Regions from separate parts of the Paraburkholderia sp. FW306-2-2C-D06C genome, predicted to be linked through region 2. Evidence: predicted binding sites of a transcription regulator. Region 2 holds the regulator's gene; each other region holds the start of a gene.

Evidence for each region. Region 2 encodes LexA, which represses DNA repair genes until DNA is damaged. Its sites were predicted from a motif close to ACTGTATNNNNATACAGT; they were not measured.
Region 1: a site for LexA is predicted at 3,325-3,342, ahead of AC3WLT_RS06145 (PA0069 family radical SAM protein). Genes of this name have one in related genera too.
Region 3: a site for LexA is predicted at 3,205-3,222, ahead of recA (recombinase RecA). Genes of this name have one in related genera too.

What each region holds. Positions count from the first base shown of each region.
Region 1 is NZ_JBYSWU010000005.1:219,218-224,691, forward strand. Features, by position in the region: gene rpsP (30S ribosomal protein S16) at 1-40, opposite strand, end outside; gene AC3WLT_RS06135 (PQQ-dependent sugar dehydrogenase) at 207-1,439, shown strand; gene AC3WLT_RS06140 (NINE protein) at 1,637-2,104, shown strand; gene AC3WLT_RS06145 (PA0069 family radical SAM protein) at 2,131-3,264, opposite strand; gene AC3WLT_RS06150 (Lrp/AsnC ligand binding domain-containing protein) at 3,386-3,874, opposite strand; gene AC3WLT_RS06155 (D-amino acid dehydrogenase) at 4,034-5,320, shown strand.
Region 2 is NZ_JBYSWU010000016.1:119,630-125,103, forward strand. Features, by position in the region: gene cysW (sulfate ABC transporter permease subunit CysW) at 1-865, opposite strand, end outside; gene cysT (sulfate ABC transporter permease subunit CysT) at 862-1,758, opposite strand; gene AC3WLT_RS14950 (sulfate ABC transporter substrate-binding protein) at 1,897-2,937, opposite strand; gene lexA (transcriptional repressor LexA) at 3,234-3,884, shown strand; gene AC3WLT_RS14960 (hypothetical protein) at 3,959-4,303, shown strand; gene AC3WLT_RS14965 (DUF2939 domain-containing protein) at 4,490-5,152, shown strand; gene AC3WLT_RS14970 (universal stress protein) at 5,185-5,474, opposite strand, start outside.
Region 3 is NZ_JBYSWU010000043.1:10,651-16,124, forward strand. Features, by position in the region: gene sucC (ADP-forming succinate--CoA ligase subunit beta) at 1-337, opposite strand, end outside; gene AC3WLT_RS26680 (DUF2889 domain-containing protein) at 334-1,107, opposite strand; gene recX (recombination regulator RecX) at 1,360-2,040, opposite strand; gene recA (recombinase RecA) at 2,048-3,124, opposite strand; gene AC3WLT_RS26695 (response regulator) at 3,357-4,115, shown strand; gene AC3WLT_RS26700 (sensor histidine kinase) at 4,129-5,474, shown strand, end outside.

The sequences.
Region 1 (5,474 bases), on a different contig from region 2:
GCTTCTTGGAGCCGCCACGAGCCAAGCGGATGATGACCATACTAGAATCCTTGAAAACCGGGGTTCGGAACGACTGAAACACGCGATTATAGCGGGAAACCGACGCCATAACAAACACTTACCGGGATAAACTGAGCGACGGGGTTGCGCCGGCCATACAGACGGGCGCGCCAGACAACGTGGAAACGCCCGAATTACCCAACGGAATGCCCGTGAAACTCCTGCTGCCGCCTGCGTTTTTGTTCGTTGCGTTTGCGCTTTGCGCCCTTTTTTCCCTTTTTGCCTTGGCAACGCCTTTTGCCTTGGCAACCTCAATAACCGGCTCCACACGCGCCGCGGGCATTCGAGCCCTGCGCACCGCGGCAGCTTTGTGGTTTGCCGCCGCCCTGCCGGCGCTGGCCGCATTGCCGGTCGAACGCATCAAACTGCCGCCCGGCTTCCAGATCGAGGTGTTGTCGGACACGGTGCCGAGCGCCCGGGCGATGGCGCTCTCGCCGAAGGGCATTCTCTATATAGGCAGCCTCGACGGCCACGTCTACGCGCTCGAATTGCAGAACGGGCGCGCCACGGCTCGCCATGTGATCGCCTCCGGGCTGCAGACGCCGGCGGGCGTTGCGTGGCGCGACGGCGCGCTGTATGTCTCGGCAGTGTCAAAAATTCTACGCCTCGATGCGATCGACACCCACCTGAACGATCCGCCGAAGCCGGCCGTCGTCACCGACAAGCTGCCCACGGAGACCCATCACGGCTGGAAATTCATCGCTTTCGGGCCAGACGGCAAACTGTATGTGCCGCAAGGCGCGCCCTGCAACGTCTGCCTGAAAGACCGCGACCGCTTCGCGATGATCGGACGCATGGACCCGGACGGCAGTCACCATGAGCTAGTGGCGCGCGGCGTACGCAACACGGTCGGCTTCGCGTGGCACCCGGTCACGCACGAGCTGTGGTTCACCGACAACGGTCGCGACCTGATGGGCGACGACATGCCGGACGACAAACTCAACCGCGCGCCACGCGCCGGCATGGATTTCGGTTTTCCGTTCTGCCATGGCGGCGACACGCCCGACCCCGAATTCGGCAAGGACCATTCGTGCAGCTCGTTTACGCCGCCAGTGGTCAAACTCGGCGCCCACGTCGCTTCGCTCGGCATGCGGTTTTACAGCGGCCCGATGTTTCCGGCCGCTTATCGCGACAATATTTTCATCGCCGAACACGGCTCGTGGAACCGTAGCAAGAAAGTCGGTTACAGGGTCGTGCGGGTGATCACCAGCCCCGACGGCAGCAATGCACGTCAGGAAGTATTTGCCGAAGGCTGGCTTCAACCCGGCGAAGCGGTATGGGGCCGCCCCGCTGACGTGCTGCCGATGCCTGACGGGTCGCTGCTGATCAGCGACGATTACGCGGGCGCGGTTTATCGCGTTACGTATGCAACACCCTGACCTACAGCACCCTGACCGCCCTACCGAATACACAAGCGCCGCAGCAGGCAAAAATCAGCGCGCACAAATCACCCGCGCCGAGGATGTGGCCGCACGCCACGTGGCCGCCGGCACACCACGGGCGTAGAATGCGCGTCGGTCCGCGTCCACCGGCGCGCCGCTCGTTTCGACCGCATTGCCACTCTGCTCTCGCCTACATGTCCACCCTTGCCTCGACTTCTCCGCGCTTCAGATCCAAGACGATTACCGCCGCGCTCGCGTTCTTCTTCGGCAGCCTCGGCGCGCATCGCTTCTATCTCTATGGACTGCGCGACATTTACGGCTGGGCACATCTGATCGGCACGCTGATAGGGATTCCCGGCGCAATGCTGGTGGCGGCAAGCGAGCGGACCTCGATGCTCGGCTGGGTGCTCGCATTTCCGGGCGCAGTCTCGCTGCTTGCAGCGTTTCTCGCCGCAATCGTCTACGGTCTGCGTCCTGACGAAAAATGGGACGCCCAGTTCAACGCGCAAACCCAGCGCAAGAGCCGCTCCGGCTGGACGGTCATTTTCGTCGTGATCTTTTCGCTGCTGATCGGCGCGTTCCTGCTGATGACGGGTCTTGCACTCTCGTTTCAGACCTACTTCGAAAGCCAGGTGCAAGCAGCCAAAGCGCTGTCGCAATAACGTGCCGCAATCGCGCCGCCATTGCGCTAAAAAAGATCGAGTTGCGGATCGTCGCGCACAGGCGAAGCCGGGCGCGGCGGCTCGATACGACGAAAGTGCGACATGTCCAGAATTCCGCGATCGCGCTCGTTCAGACCAAGACGGCGTACAGCTTTGTGGAACCGCTGCTTGAGCAGATCCGCCCACAGGCCCTCGCCCTTCATACGATGCGCGAACGATGAGTCGTAGTCCTTCCCGCCCCGCATATCACGCACACGGCTCATGACCCGGTCAGCACGATCGGGGAAGTGTGCGGCGAGCCAATCCTTGAATAGCGGCGCGACTTCCCACGGCAAACGCAGCACGATATAGCTCGCGTTGCTTGCGCCCGCCTCCGCACAGGCTTCCAGCACGCGCTCCATGTCCGGTTCGGTGACGAACGGAATCACCGGGGCGATGCTGACGCCCACCGGAATCCCCGCCTCGCTCAATGTACGGATGGTGCGCAACCGGCGCGACGGCGTGGCCGCTCGCGGTTCGAGCGTGCGGGCGATGTCAGCATCCAGCGTGGTAATCGTAATGGCCGCCATGAACTGCCCGCGCGCAGCCATCGGCGCGAGCAGGTCGAGATCGCGCTCGATCAGCGATGATTTGGTGATCGCCGCGAACGGCTGGCCGCGCTCGCTGAGTACCTCGATTACGCGCCGCGTGAGACGCAAGTCGCGCTCGGCTGGCTGCCACGCGTCGGTATTGACGCCCAGGGCGATCGGCTCCGGCACATAGGACTTCTTCGACAGTTCGCGCGCGAGCAATTCCGGCGCATTGACCTTCGCGTAGATGCGGCTTTCGAAGTCGAGCCCGGGCGACAGGCCCAAATAACTATGAGTAGGCCGCGCGAAACAATAGATACAGCCGTGTTCGCAGCCGCGATACGGATTCAGCGACACGCCAAACGGAATGTCCGGCGACGCATTGCGGGTGAGAATGGTTTTGGCTTGCTCTTCGAATACCTGCGTGCGCAAGACCTTCGGTCCGCCGTCATCCTCGCTGGACGGCAGCCAGCCGTCGTCCACCGCTTCGCGCTGGTCGACTTCATAGCGGCCCTGCAGGTTCGTCACCGCGCCACGCCCTTTGCGAGGCGCTGGCGGAGCGATTGGAAATTCGGTGTCGGGATGGGTCACGGCTCGGGCTGGCGGAAAACAACAACGAACAACAACAGCTAACAACAACGGCGCAGAACACCTGTATAAATATACAGTATTTACGCCTTTTGTCGAGCCCCGTCGTGCCCTCCCGCGCAGCTCAATCACCCACCGCGATGGTCAGCGTTTCCTTGATCTCTTCCATCACGACATAGCTCTTCGACTGCACCGCACCGGGCAACTGCAACAGGATGTCGCCGAGCAGCTTCCGGTAGTCGGCCATTTCGCCGATGCGCGCCTTGATCAGATAGTCGAAATCGCCCGAAACGAGGTGGCACTCCAGCACCTCGGGGATCTTCTGCACCTCGCGGCGGAACTGGTCGAACATGTTGCCGCTTTTGTGATCGAGCGTGATTTCGACGAACACCAGCAGCGCCGCGCCCAATTCCGCCGGATTCACGCGCGCGTGATAGCCGGTGATCACGCCGTCACGCTCCATCCGCTTGACGCGCTCGATGCACGGCGTGACCGACAGCCCGACCTGCTCGGCGAGGTCTTTCATCGCCATGCGGCCCTCCTCCTGCAGCAGCCGCAGGATCTTGTGATCGAGTTTGTCGAGGGTGCGAACCGGGTGACGCTGTGTACGCATGGTGTTTTTGCTGAAAATTCTGAAAATATAATAACAAAACCTACCTGACTGTTAATAGTATAGCGGTTAACACTGGGCGAACCGCGTTACACCTCGTTAATCGAACGAATTCCAACGAATCGACGAGCGCACCGCCCTCCAAACCTTTCCGGAGCAGCTATGCGAGTCGTCGTTTTGGGCAGTGGCGTCGTCGGGGTAACGAGCGCCTATTATCTGGCGCGTGCCGGTCACGAAGTGACCGTGATCGATCGCGAGGCCGGCCCGGCGCTCGAAACCAGTTTTGCCAATGCCGGCCAGATTTCGCCGGGCTATGCGTCGCCCTGGGCAGCGCCTGGCGTGCCGCTGAAAGCGGTCAAGTGGATGTTCCAGAAGCATGCGCCGCTGGCGATCCGCCTCGACGGCACGCAATTCCAGCTGCAATGGATGTGGCAGATGCTGCAGAACTGCACGGAATCGCGCTACGCAGTGAACAAGGGCCGCATGGTCCGCCTCGCCGAATACAGTCGCGATTGTCTGCAAGCGCTGCGCGCCGAAACCGGCATCCAGTATGAAGGCCGTACCGGCGGCACGCTGCAGGTGTTCCGCACCCAGCAACAATTCGACGGCGCCGCGAAAGACATCGCGGTGCTGAAAGACGCCAACGTGCCGTACGAGCTGCTGTCGGCCGCCGAACTGGCTCAGGCCGAACCGGCGCTTGCCGCGGTCTCGCACAAGCTGACGGGCGGTCTGCGTCTGCCGGGCGACGAAACCGGCGATTGCCAGATGTTCACCAGGCGCCTCGCCGCGCTGGCCGAGCAACTGGGCGTCAAATTCCGCTACAACGCGCCGATCGACGCACTCGCGATGGCGGGCGACCGCATCGCCGGCGTGCAGTGCGGTGGGGAACTGGTGCGCGCGGATTCGTTCGTCGTCGCGCTCGGTTCGTATTCGACCCAATTCCTGTCCGGCCTCGTGAAGATTCCGGTCTATCCGCTCAAGGGCTATTCGATCACCGCGCCGATCGTCAACGCGGTAGCCGCGCCGGTGTCGACCGTGCTCGACGAAACCTACAAGATCGCGATCACGCGCTTCGACGACCGGATTCGCGTCGGCGGCATGGCGGAGATCGTCGGCTTCGACAAGTCGTTGCGCCAGGCGCGCCGCGAAACGCTGGAGTTGTGCGTGAACGACCTGTTCCCGGGCGGCGGCGACACGTCGAAGGCGACCTTCTGGACCGGCCTGCGTCCGATGACGCCGGACGGCACGCCGATCGTCGGCCGCACGCCCGTGCCGAACCTGTTCCTGAACACGGGTCACGGCACGCTCGGCTGGACGATGTCGTGCGGCTCGGGTCAGTTGCTGGCCGACGTGATGTCGGGCAAGCAACCGGCGATCAAGGCGGACGACCTGTCGGTGCATCGCTATCTCGGCGAAAGCGCCGAAGCGCATCGCCCGGCTTATGCTTGAGCTTTAACGCTTCGCGAGCGGTTGAGCCGGTTTGCGCAGGTTTGCGCGGGTTTGTTATTGCACGCAGACTGGCCTGACAAAAACAAACGGCGCCCTTCCGGGCGCCGTTTGTTTTTTTACGCACGAGCTTTCGCTACCTTTCGCTACATCGCTC
Region 2 (5,474 bases):
CGGCGAGCAGCTTCAGACCGAGCGTCACGAGTGCGAGCAAGGCCAGCACCGACGCCACGGCGAACGCCGCCGAGAAGTTGTATTCGTTGTAGAGAATTTCGACGTGCAGCGGCATCGTGTCGGTTTGTCCGCGAATGTGGCCGGACACCACCGACACCGCGCCGAACTCGCCCATCGCCCGCGCATTGCACAGAATCACGCCGTACAGCAGGCCCCATTTGACGTTCGGCAAGGTGACGCGGCGGAAGATCTGCCAGCCCGACGCGCCGAGCACGTGCGCGGCTTCTTCTTCGTCGTTGCCTTGCGCCTGCATCAACGGAATCAGTTCGCGCGCGACGAACGGGAACGTGACGAAGATCGTCGCCAGCACGATGCCGGGCACCGCGAAGATGATCTGCACGTTATGCGCTTGCAGCCACGGCCCGAACCAGCCTTGCGCGCCGAACATCAGCACGTAGATCAAACCGGAGATTACCGGCGAGACCGAGAACGGCAGATCGATCAGCGTGGTCAGGAGCGCCTTGCCGCGGAATTCGAACCTGGCGATGCACCATGACGCGGCAAGGCCGAACACGAGGTTCAGCGGCACGGCAATCGCGGCGGTAATCACCGTCAGTTTGATGGCCGACAGCGCATCCGGATCGGCGAGCGATTCCAGATAGAAACCAATGCCCTTGTTCAATGCCTGATAGAACACGGCGACCAGCGGTACGACCAGAAACAGCGCGAGAAACAGCAACGCGACGCCGGTCAGAAGCCAGCGCACGACGGGCGGCTCGGTGACCGGATCAGGCCGGCGCGCCACCTCGCGCGGCGCGCGCGGCGCGGCGGCAAGCGCGACGGTATCCACAGTATCGCGGCTCATTGCACACCTGCGCCGCTTGCCGTAACGCTCGCGGCCGCAGGCGCCGGGCCCGCTGCACCGCGGCTCGTGCGCCGCTGCAGATACCACTGCAAGGTATTGATGAACAACAGCATCAGGAACGACACGACCAGCATCACCACCGCCAATGCGGTTGCGCCCGCGTAGTCGTATTGTTCGAGCTTGGTGATGATCAGCAGCGAGGTGATTTCCGATTTCATCGGCACGTTGCCGGCGATGAAGATCACCGAGCCGTACTCGCCGAGCGCCCGTGCGAACGCCAGCGCGAAACCGGTCAGCAGAGCCGGAAACACCGCAGGCAGCACTACGCGCCGGAACGTCAGCCAGCGCGACGCGCCGAGGCACGCGGCCGCTTCTTCCTGCTCGCGCTCGAATTCTTCGAGCACCGGCTGCACGGTCCGCACGACGAACGGCAAACCGATGAAGGTCAACGCGATCAGCACGCCGGCCGGCGTAAAGGCGACCTTGATGCCGAGCGGCTCGAGGAACTGCCCGATCCAGCCGTTGCCGGCATAGACCGCCGCAAGCGAGATGCCGGCCACCGACGTCGGCAGCGCGAACGGCAGATCGACCACCGCATCGACGAGCCGCCTGAATGGGAACGTGTAGCGCACCAGCACCCACGCCACGAGGAAGCCGAACACCGCGTTGATCAGCGCGCCGCCGAGCGCCGAGAAAAACGTCAGCCGGTACGACGCGAGCACGCGCGGCGAGCTCACCGCGCGCACGAACTGGCTCCAGTCGAGCGTGGCGGTTTTCAGAAAAGTTGCCGCAAGCGGAATCAGCACCACGAGGCTCAGATACGCCACCGTGATGCCGAGTGTCAGGCCAAAACCGGGCAAGGCGCTCGGTTTTCGGAAGGTCCACGTCGTCATGCTGGATACTCTTTCAGGGTTGATGCTTGCCGTGCTTTTGCGGTCGTCCGGCTAGCCAGAAAGCGCGCCCACTGGGCGCGCTTTCTGGCCAGGTGTTGCCGCCTCTCGCCGCCTGAGCGGCTTCTGGCATTGGCAGTCTTACTGCGGCTGGTAGATCGAATCGAATACGCCGCCGTCGGCAAAGTGGGTCTTCTGCGCATTCGCCCAGCCGCCGAACGAATCGTCCACCGTGTACAGCTTCAGCTTCGGAAACTTCGCGGTCAGCTCGGCCGGCACCTTGTTCGAACGCGGACGGTAGAAGTTCTTCGCGGCGATCTCCTGACCCTGCTCGCTATACAGGAAGTTCAAATACGCTTCGGCCAGCTTGCGCGTGCCGTGCTTGTCGACCACCTTGTCCACCACGGCAACCGGCGGCTCGGCCAGAATGCTCACCGACGGCACGACGATTTCAAACTTGTCCGGACCGAATTCCTTCAGCGACAGGAACGCTTCGTTTTCCCATGCAATCAGCACGTCGCCGATGCCGCGCTGCACGAAGCTGGTCGTTGCGCCGCGCGCCCCCGAATCCAGCACGCCGGCATTCTTATAGAGCTTGCCGACGAATTCCTTCGCCTTCTGGTCACTGCCGCCCGGCTGATGTTCGGCGTAGGCCCATGCGGCCAGATAGTTCCAGCGCGCGCCGCCCGAGGTCTTCGGATTCGGCGTGACGATCGACACGCCCGGCCTGGTCAGATCGTCCCAATCCTTGATGTGCTTCGGGTTGCCCTTGCGCACGAGGAACACGATCGTCGACGTGTACGGCGACGCGTTGTCCGGCAAACGCTTTTGCCAGCCCTTGTCCAGCAAACCCTTGTTAGCCAGCGCGTCGATGTCGTAGGCGAGCGCCAGCGTCACGACATCCGCCTGCAGACCGTCGAGCACCGAGCGCGCCTGAGCGCCCGAACCGCCGTGCGACTGCTTGAAGGTGATCGATTCGCCGGTCCTGGCCTTCCATTCCTTGCCGAATGCCTGATTGACGTCCTGGTACAGTTCACGCGTCGGGTCGTACGACACGTTCAGCAGCGTCGTGTCGGCGGCGTGCGCCTGCGCCATCACGCCGACAGCGGTTGCCGCGCCGAACGCGAGCGCCGCGATGAGTTTTTTGGTCTTGCCTGCCAGCCCCGTGCCCCGATGGTTCATCCAGCTTCTCCGCGTTGTGGTTGCCGTTACGGCGTCTTGTTTTTGCGTCTGCAGCGCGTCAACTCGGAGGCCAGTCTATCGAAGGGCTTTCATCATTAAAAATAATGTTTCTTCATTCTTTAATACGTAAAAGTGGTAATGGCAGCTGGATAAGGCGTTGCGACACGAAAACGGTTGTTTAAGCGTCCTTTTGCGACGCCGGAGCGACACCCCAGACGACGAACTTAAAGTAAAGCTTGAATTGCATCGAATACTGTATAAAAATACAGTCACCTGTTCATACATACAGTAGCGCCATGACCAAACTCACCGCACGACAGCAGCAGGTTTTCGATCTGATCCGACGGGCTATCGAACGTACCGGCTTTCCGCCCACCCGCGCGGAGATCGCCGCCGAACTGGGTTTCAGCTCGGCCAATTCGGCCGAAGAACATCTGCGTGCCTTGGCCCGCAAGGGTGTGATCGAACTCGCGGCAGGTGCGTCGCGCGGCATTCGTCTGCTGGCGGGTCCCGAAGATTCGCCGCACCAGTTCACGTTGCCGCACCCCAGCATCATGCAGCTGTCGCTGCCGCTGATCGGCCGCGTCGCGGCCGGCAGCCCGATCCTCGCGCAGGAACATATCTCGCAGCACTATGCGTGCGACCCGGCGCTGTTCTCGAGCAAACCGGACTACCTGCTGAAGGTTCGCGGGTTGTCGATGCGCGACGCCGGCATCTTCGACGGCGACCTGCTCGCGGTGCAAAAGAAAAGCGAAGCGAAAGACGGCCAGATCATCATCGCGCGGCTCGGCGACGACGTAACGGTCAAGCGCCTGAAGCGTCGGCCAAACGGCATCGAACTGATCGCGGAAAACCCCGATTACGAAAACATCTTCGTTCAGACCGGCAGTGCGGATTTCGCGCTGGAAGGCATCGCTGTTGGGCTGATCCGCCCCGGCGAGTTCTGAGCGCCTGCTTCTACCAACGCTTGCCCGACGCCTAACGCGCCGCTGCCCCTACGTTGAATCGCCTGGAGAGACTCATGGAACGCCTTGCCCGCCTGCTGCCTTTTCGCCAGTTCGGTCGTTTGCGCCATCTGCGCAAGCTGGTGCCCTGTTCGCTGATCGAGGCGTCCACGGCCAGCGCTTCATCGCTGTTCGACGAACCTGCATCGCGGGCGCCGAGCTTGCCGTCGTCGTTGCCGGCTTTCGCTCGAGTGTCGTTGAATTCAGGGCTGAATACGGCAGAGCCGGCGCGACGGGCACCGGTGCGCGTCTATCACGGGCCGTCGCGGCTGATCATGGTCGGCACGGTAGACGCCGTATGCCGGATGATCGACCGCTGCATCGCTGAAGAAGCCAACGTGCACGGGGCGGTGTTCGAGTAATCAGGAGCGGGGCGTGCGTGTAGTTGCTCTGCTGTTGACCTGTCATTAACCTGTCATTTACCTGTCATTGCCCTGCTGGTGCCTTGCGCGCGCCTCTCCAGATCTCTTCAGATATTGCATCGCGTGGGATCGTTTTCGTGTGGCCGCGGTCCACGTTAGACCACCCTTGATAGAGAGTTCCACTCGATGGCAGTTTCGACACGCACCAAACGCAGCGCCGCACGGCCGCTGATCGTTGTTCTGATTGTGATTGCAGTGGTGGCCGCCCTGGGATTCGGCTATGCATCGCCATATATCGCGCTGAACAATCTGAAACGCGCGGCAGACGCGCGCGATGCGGAGACCGTCAATCAGTATGTCGACTTTCCGGCGTTGCGCGAGAGCCTGAAGCAACAGGTCACCGGCTTGCTGACGCGCCGGCTCGACGCACATGGCAACGGCAATCCATTTGCCGCCATTGGCGCGATGATCGGCGTTGCGCTGATCGGACCGCTAGTAGATGCGTACGCGACGCCGGACGGCGTAGCCGCGTTGCTGAACGGCATGCCGCCGCGTGGCGAACCGGGCGAGCGGCCGCCCGCGCCGCCTGCCGCGGAAAATGCGCCTGCGTCCCCTGCCGACGGCAAAACGGCTAACAACGCGGCTAACACCGCAGCGCACAGCGCGGCTAACAACGCGGGCAACAGCGCCACACCGCCACAACCGCCGCAAACCACGGCGGGCTATCGCAGCATCAACGAATTCGTCATCAGGTATCAGCACGGCGCGGGCGACGCGCGCTACGCGGCGATCTTTCGGCGCGAAGGTTTGCTCACATGGAAGTTCGCCGCGGTCGACCTGAACGACTGATCTTCCGGTCGACGCGGTTCATGGGGCTGGCGTCAAGCCGCCGCTTGCTGCTGCTCCTGGGCGGACGAACATGCCACCAGAATGCTGCACGAGACCCGGTCGAGCAGCGGCGTATTTCCCGCGCCCATCCACCAGCGTGACAGACCCGTGCGGCAACGGTGGCCGACCACCACCAGGTCGACGTGCAGTTCGTTGGCGAGATTGGCAATCTCGTCGATGGGATGACCGAACGCGAAATGTCCTTGCGCGTTGACGCCGCGCTCGGTGAGCCAGTCCACCCCTTCCTGCAGGATGTCACGCGCTGTCTTCTCGAAGCTGCCGC
Region 3 (5,474 bases), on a different contig from region 2:
CGAGGCCGACATACAGTTCCTTCTTGATGTCAGCGCCTTCTTCGATCAGCAGGCGATTCACCTTCTGGCCTTCCGGACCGGTCTGGTGCGTGACGAGCTGCATGCCGAGGATCTGGTTCGAGTATTCGCGAACCTGTTCCAGCGACTTGGCGACCTTCACGCCGCCGCCCTTGCCACGGCCACCCGCGTGGATCTGAGCCTTCACAACCCATACCGGGCCGCCGAGCTCTTCCGCGGCCTTGACCGCATCATCCACCGAGAAGACCGGCTTGCCGCGCGGTACCGCGACGCCGAATTTCCGCAGGATTTCCTTACCCTGGTACTCGTGAATCTTCATGCGTGATTCCCTTCAGTCTGAGAGTTGGATTGAACTTCGTTTCCGCTGCCGTCGTTCATGCCGGACGCGCCGCTGCCGTTGCCAGTCAGACGGGACGCTCCGTCGTCCGAGCCGGCCGCGCGATCCGCTGAACGCGGCGCGTGGCCATACCAGCGCGGATAAAACTGTTGCACCGCCTCGCCGTCGAAACGCAGCGCGTGGCAGCGTCCCAGCTGGAATGGCAGTTTGTCGTTGGAATGCTCGCCAGCGCCGTTTGTGCTGTCTGCGCTTGTGGCCTGCCCGGTCCCTGAACTCGCCGCTGCGCGTGGCGTGCCTTCGCCAGGCGCGCCGTCATCGGTGTTCCATACATCGCCGGCGAACGCCTGAATCGCGGCAGTCGGCAAAAGCGCGCACAACTCGGTGAGATGCGTGCAGCCAGCCGTGCCGGCCAGCAAACGGGCGGCATCGCGACGGAAGTTCTGGAACAGATTGAGCCCGATAAGGGCACGGTAGGCGGGATTACTGGCTTGGCACAAACCTGGATAGGGCACCCAGTCGGACGACGCTTCTGCGTCGACGACATTGAGCTTGCGATCGATGGTGATGCGAAGCCAGAGTTCATGGATCGGCTGACCCTTGGGCCGGACGCCCGACGCAAGCACCACATCGCGCGGTTTTTCGTCGGTCAAGCACGCCTCCACATCCCACAGGCCATCGGCTCGCTCATAGGCTTCCGCTCTGATTGCGCGACGATGGCGCAACTGACGGGAGACTGGTGGAGAGAGCGGCATGCGGAAAGGAAAGGCCGGATTGGAAAACCAGCGAATTTTAGCATACTGGGTATTTGAGACAGGTCGGAATGCGCTGGGCCGCTGGCGGGCGCGCTCGAGCACGAGGGACCTTATCTCGAAGGGGGGCTGGCGATAAGGCGAAGCGTGGGTTTGCTTCGCGCGGCGCGCGCCAGGTTGACGGCAAACGGCAAGGCGCACCGCGGCCGGCATGTCATTCGAAGCGCTGACCGGACTACGCAGCGAGTCGCCGCTTCACTCTTCGTCGATACCTTTGAGGATTTTGCCGATCGTGGCGCCCGAGAAACCGCGCGACGCCAGAAAGCGCGCCTGCCTGGCACGCTCGGCGGGGGTTTCGGGAAGCTGACCGAACTTCTTTCGCCAGACGGCTTGAGCGCGCGCCAGTTCGGTTTCGCGCAATTGCGCGCTGACTTCTTCGACCAGCGCCTGGTCGACTGCATGCTGCTTCAGTTCGCCGACAATCCGACTCGCTCCCAGTCGCGACGAGCGCCGATGGATCAGACTTTCTGCAAAACGCGAATCCGACAGCCAGTTTTCGGCTTCAAGTGTGTCGAGCAAGGTGTCGAGCGAATCGGTTTCTTCAACGAAAGGCTTGAGCTTGCGCGCGAGTTCGGCGCGGCTGTATTCACGCCGGGACAGATAGCCGAGCGCGCGGCCTTTTAGAGAGCGGGCGGGACGCTGGGATTTTTTGGAATCGTCCTGATCCGGTTTCGCTTCGCCTGGTGCGCGGCGCGAACGAGTGTAGGTAGTTTCAGATGGATCCGCTGCGGACCGTGCGGAAGAATCGGGCTGCCGGCTCCGGCCTGCGGCCCGATCATGTGCGTCAAACGACTCAAACGGATCGAACGGATCGTCGTCACGCGGGCCGCCCGCGTGATGTCCAGCATTGGACAACGGCCGGCCCTTGCGTATCACGTGATGGTTACTCTTTTTCGTCCGCGACTTCGGCGCTTGCGCCGGTCACCGTTTCCGCCATGGCATTCACGCCCAGCGACTCACGGATACGGTTTTCGATCTCACGGGCGATGTCCGGATTTTCGCGCAGGAATTCGCGCGCGTTGTCCTTACCCTGACCAATACGTTCGCCGTTGTAGCTATACCAGGCACCGGCCTTGTCGACGATCTTCGCCGACACGCCGAGGTCGATGATTTCGCCCTGACGCGAAATACCTTCGCCGTACAGAATGTCGAAAATCGCTTCGCGGAACGGTGGCGACACCTTGTTCTTGACGACCTTCACGCGCGTTTCGTTGCCGATCACTTCGTCGTTCTTCTTGATCGAACCGATCCGGCGAATGTCCAGACGCACCGACGCGTAGAATTTCAGCGCGTTACCGCCCGTGGTGGTTTCCGGGTTGCCGAACATCACGCCGATCTTCATGCGGATCTGGTTGATGAAGATCACGAGGCAGTTCGTGCGCTTGATCGTACCGGTAAGCTTGCGCAGCGCTTGCGACATTAGACGCGCTTGCAGACCCGGCAGCGAGTCGCCCATTTCGCCTTCGATTTCAGCCTTCGGCACGAGTGCCGCGACCGAGTCGATCACGATCATGTCGATCGAGCCCGAGCGCACCAGTGCGTCGGCGATTTCGAGCGCCTGTTCGCCGGTGTCCGGCTGCGAAACCAGCAGGTCGTTCACGTTCACGCCGAGCTTGCCCGCGTACTGGATGTCCAGTGCGTGTTCCGCGTCGATAAACGCTGCCGTGCCGCCGATCTTCTGCATTTCGGCGATGACTTGCAGCGTGAGCGTGGTTTTACCGGACGACTCCGGGCCATAGATTTCGACCACACGGCCACGCGGCAAACCGCCGACGCCCAGCGCGATGTCGAGGCCGAGCGATCCGGTTGAGACCACCTGGATGTCTTCGACTACCTCACCTGCGCCGAGCCGCATGACCGACCCTTTGCCGAACTGCTTTTCGATCTGCGCGAGTGCGGCAGCGAGTGCCTTGCTCTTTTCAGCAGTCAGTCCAGCCGAGCCTTTCTTGCTTTCTTCCATGAATCGTCCTTTGCTATGATGAACGGCGTCTGAGGCAGATGTGCAGCCCCCTTCTAGCGGACAGCACACGAAACCCAGACACTGTATAAAAAAACAGTAGTTTTGGCAAGCGCGATTCTCATGTGAACGCGCATTTTTACCGTCGCGCTGCCCAACTACCCACAATTATTTTCGGAGACCGCTGTGCGCCGGGGGACACCCCACGGTGCCGGCAAAGGCAGGCTGGCGCATCATGCGAATTCTGATTGCCGAAGACGACAGCATACTCGCGGACGGTCTGGTTCGATCACTCCGCCAATCGGCCTATGCTGTCGATCACGTGAAGAACGGCGTCGAAGCGGATACCGCGCTATCGATGCAAACTTTCGACCTGCTGATTCTCGATCTCGGCCTGCCGCGCATGTCCGGGCTCGAGGTGCTGCGCCGTCTGCGCGCGCGTAATTCGAACCTGCCGGTGCTGATCCTGACCGCTGCGGACAGCGTCGACGAACGCGTCAAAGGACTCGATCTCGGCGCCGACGACTACATGGCCAAACCCTTCGCGCTGAACGAACTCGAAGCGCGCGTGCGCGCCTTGACGCGGCGCGGCGCGGGCGGCGGCCCGACGGTGGTGCGGCATGGCTCGCTGTCGTTCGATCAGGTCGGCCGGATCGCCTCTGTCAATGAGCAGGTAATCGATCTGTCGGCGCGCGAACTGGGTTTGCTCGAAGTACTGCTGCAGCGGATCGGCCGGCTGGTGTCGAAGGAACAGCTCGTCGACCATCTGTGCGAATGGGGCGAAGAAGTCAGCAACAACGCGATCGAGGTCTACGTGCACAGGCTGCGCAAGAAAATCGAGCCGAGCGGCGTACGCATCATCACCGTGCGCGGCTTAGGTTACTGTCTCGAGAAAGCCGCGCAGCCCGTGAATCCGACGCCCCCCGCAGCCGACCCCGAGCCGCCCTCCTCGCCCTTGTCCGGCGCGATGCCGGCGAGCCACCACTACAAATAGAGGGAGGTCGCCCATGTCCGCACGCGCAGACCGCGCTACGGCGCACGCGGCGGACCTCGACGAAGCGCGCGACGAGCGCTACGCCAATCCGTTCGCCCCGCCCGACGAAACCGAAGCCGCCGCCGAGGCGCGCCCACGCTCGCTGTTTGGCGAGATTCTCGACTGGATGCTGGCGCCGCTGCTGCTGCTCTGGCCGATGAGCCTCGCGGTCACCTATCTGGTCGCCAAGTCGATCGCCAATGGGCCGTTCGACCGCGCGCTCGAAACCGACGCCTACGTGCTCGCCCGGCAGATTCATCCGGTCAACGGCGTAGCGGAGTTGTCGCTGCCCGACTCCACCCGCGACTTTCTGCGCGCCGACAACGTCGACAGCGTGTTCTACCAGGTGCTCGGCACCCGCGGCGAACTGGTGGGCGGCGAGCGCGACATGCCGCTGCCGCACGAGGAAGACCGGCCGCAGCCCGGCCTCGTCGAATTTCGCGACGACGTGCTGCGCGGCAACGATATCCGCGTCGCCTATACGACCGTCGAGTTTCCGCAGACGCCCGGCGCGCAACCGGTGCTGGTGCAAGTCGCCGAGACGCTCGACAAACGCAGCCAGTTGGCCAACGACATCATCAAAGGCGTGATCCTGCCGCAGTTCGTGATTCTGCCGCTGGCGATCCTGCTGGTGTGGTTCGGCCTGTCGCGCGGCCTCGCGCCGCTGCACGCGCTGCAAGCGCACATCCGCGCGCGCCGTCCCGACGATCTGTCGCCGCTCGAAGCGCGCCGCGCGCCGCCGGAAATCGAACCGCTGGTGACGTCGTTCAACGATCTGCTGACGCGCCTCGAACAGAACATGGAACTGCAAAAGCGCTTCATCGCCGACGCCGCGCATCAGATGAAAACGCCGCTCGCCGGACTGCGCACGCAGGCCGAACTCGCGCTGCGCCAGGACGCCTCTGATGAAGTACACCGCTCGCTCGAACAGATCGCCACCAGTTCCGAACACGCGGCGCGCCTCGTCACGCAGCTGCTGGCGTTGGCGCGCGCGGAAAACCGCATGTCGGGGCAGATTTTCGCGCCGGTCGAAGTGATCGAGGTAGCGCGCAACGCCGTGCGCGACTGGGTTCAAGCCGCGCTCGTCAAGCAGATGGATCTCGGCTACGAAGCGCCCGACGAACCGGTCGAAGTCGACGGCAATCCGGTCATGCTGCGCGAAATGCTGTCGAATCTGATCGACAACGCGATCCGTTACACGCCGGCTGGCGGGCGCATCACAGTGCGGGTACGTCATGACGCGGCGGCGCGGCTCGTGCATCTGGAAGTGGAAGACACCGGACTCGGCATTCCGATGGCGGAGCGTGCGCGTGTCATCGA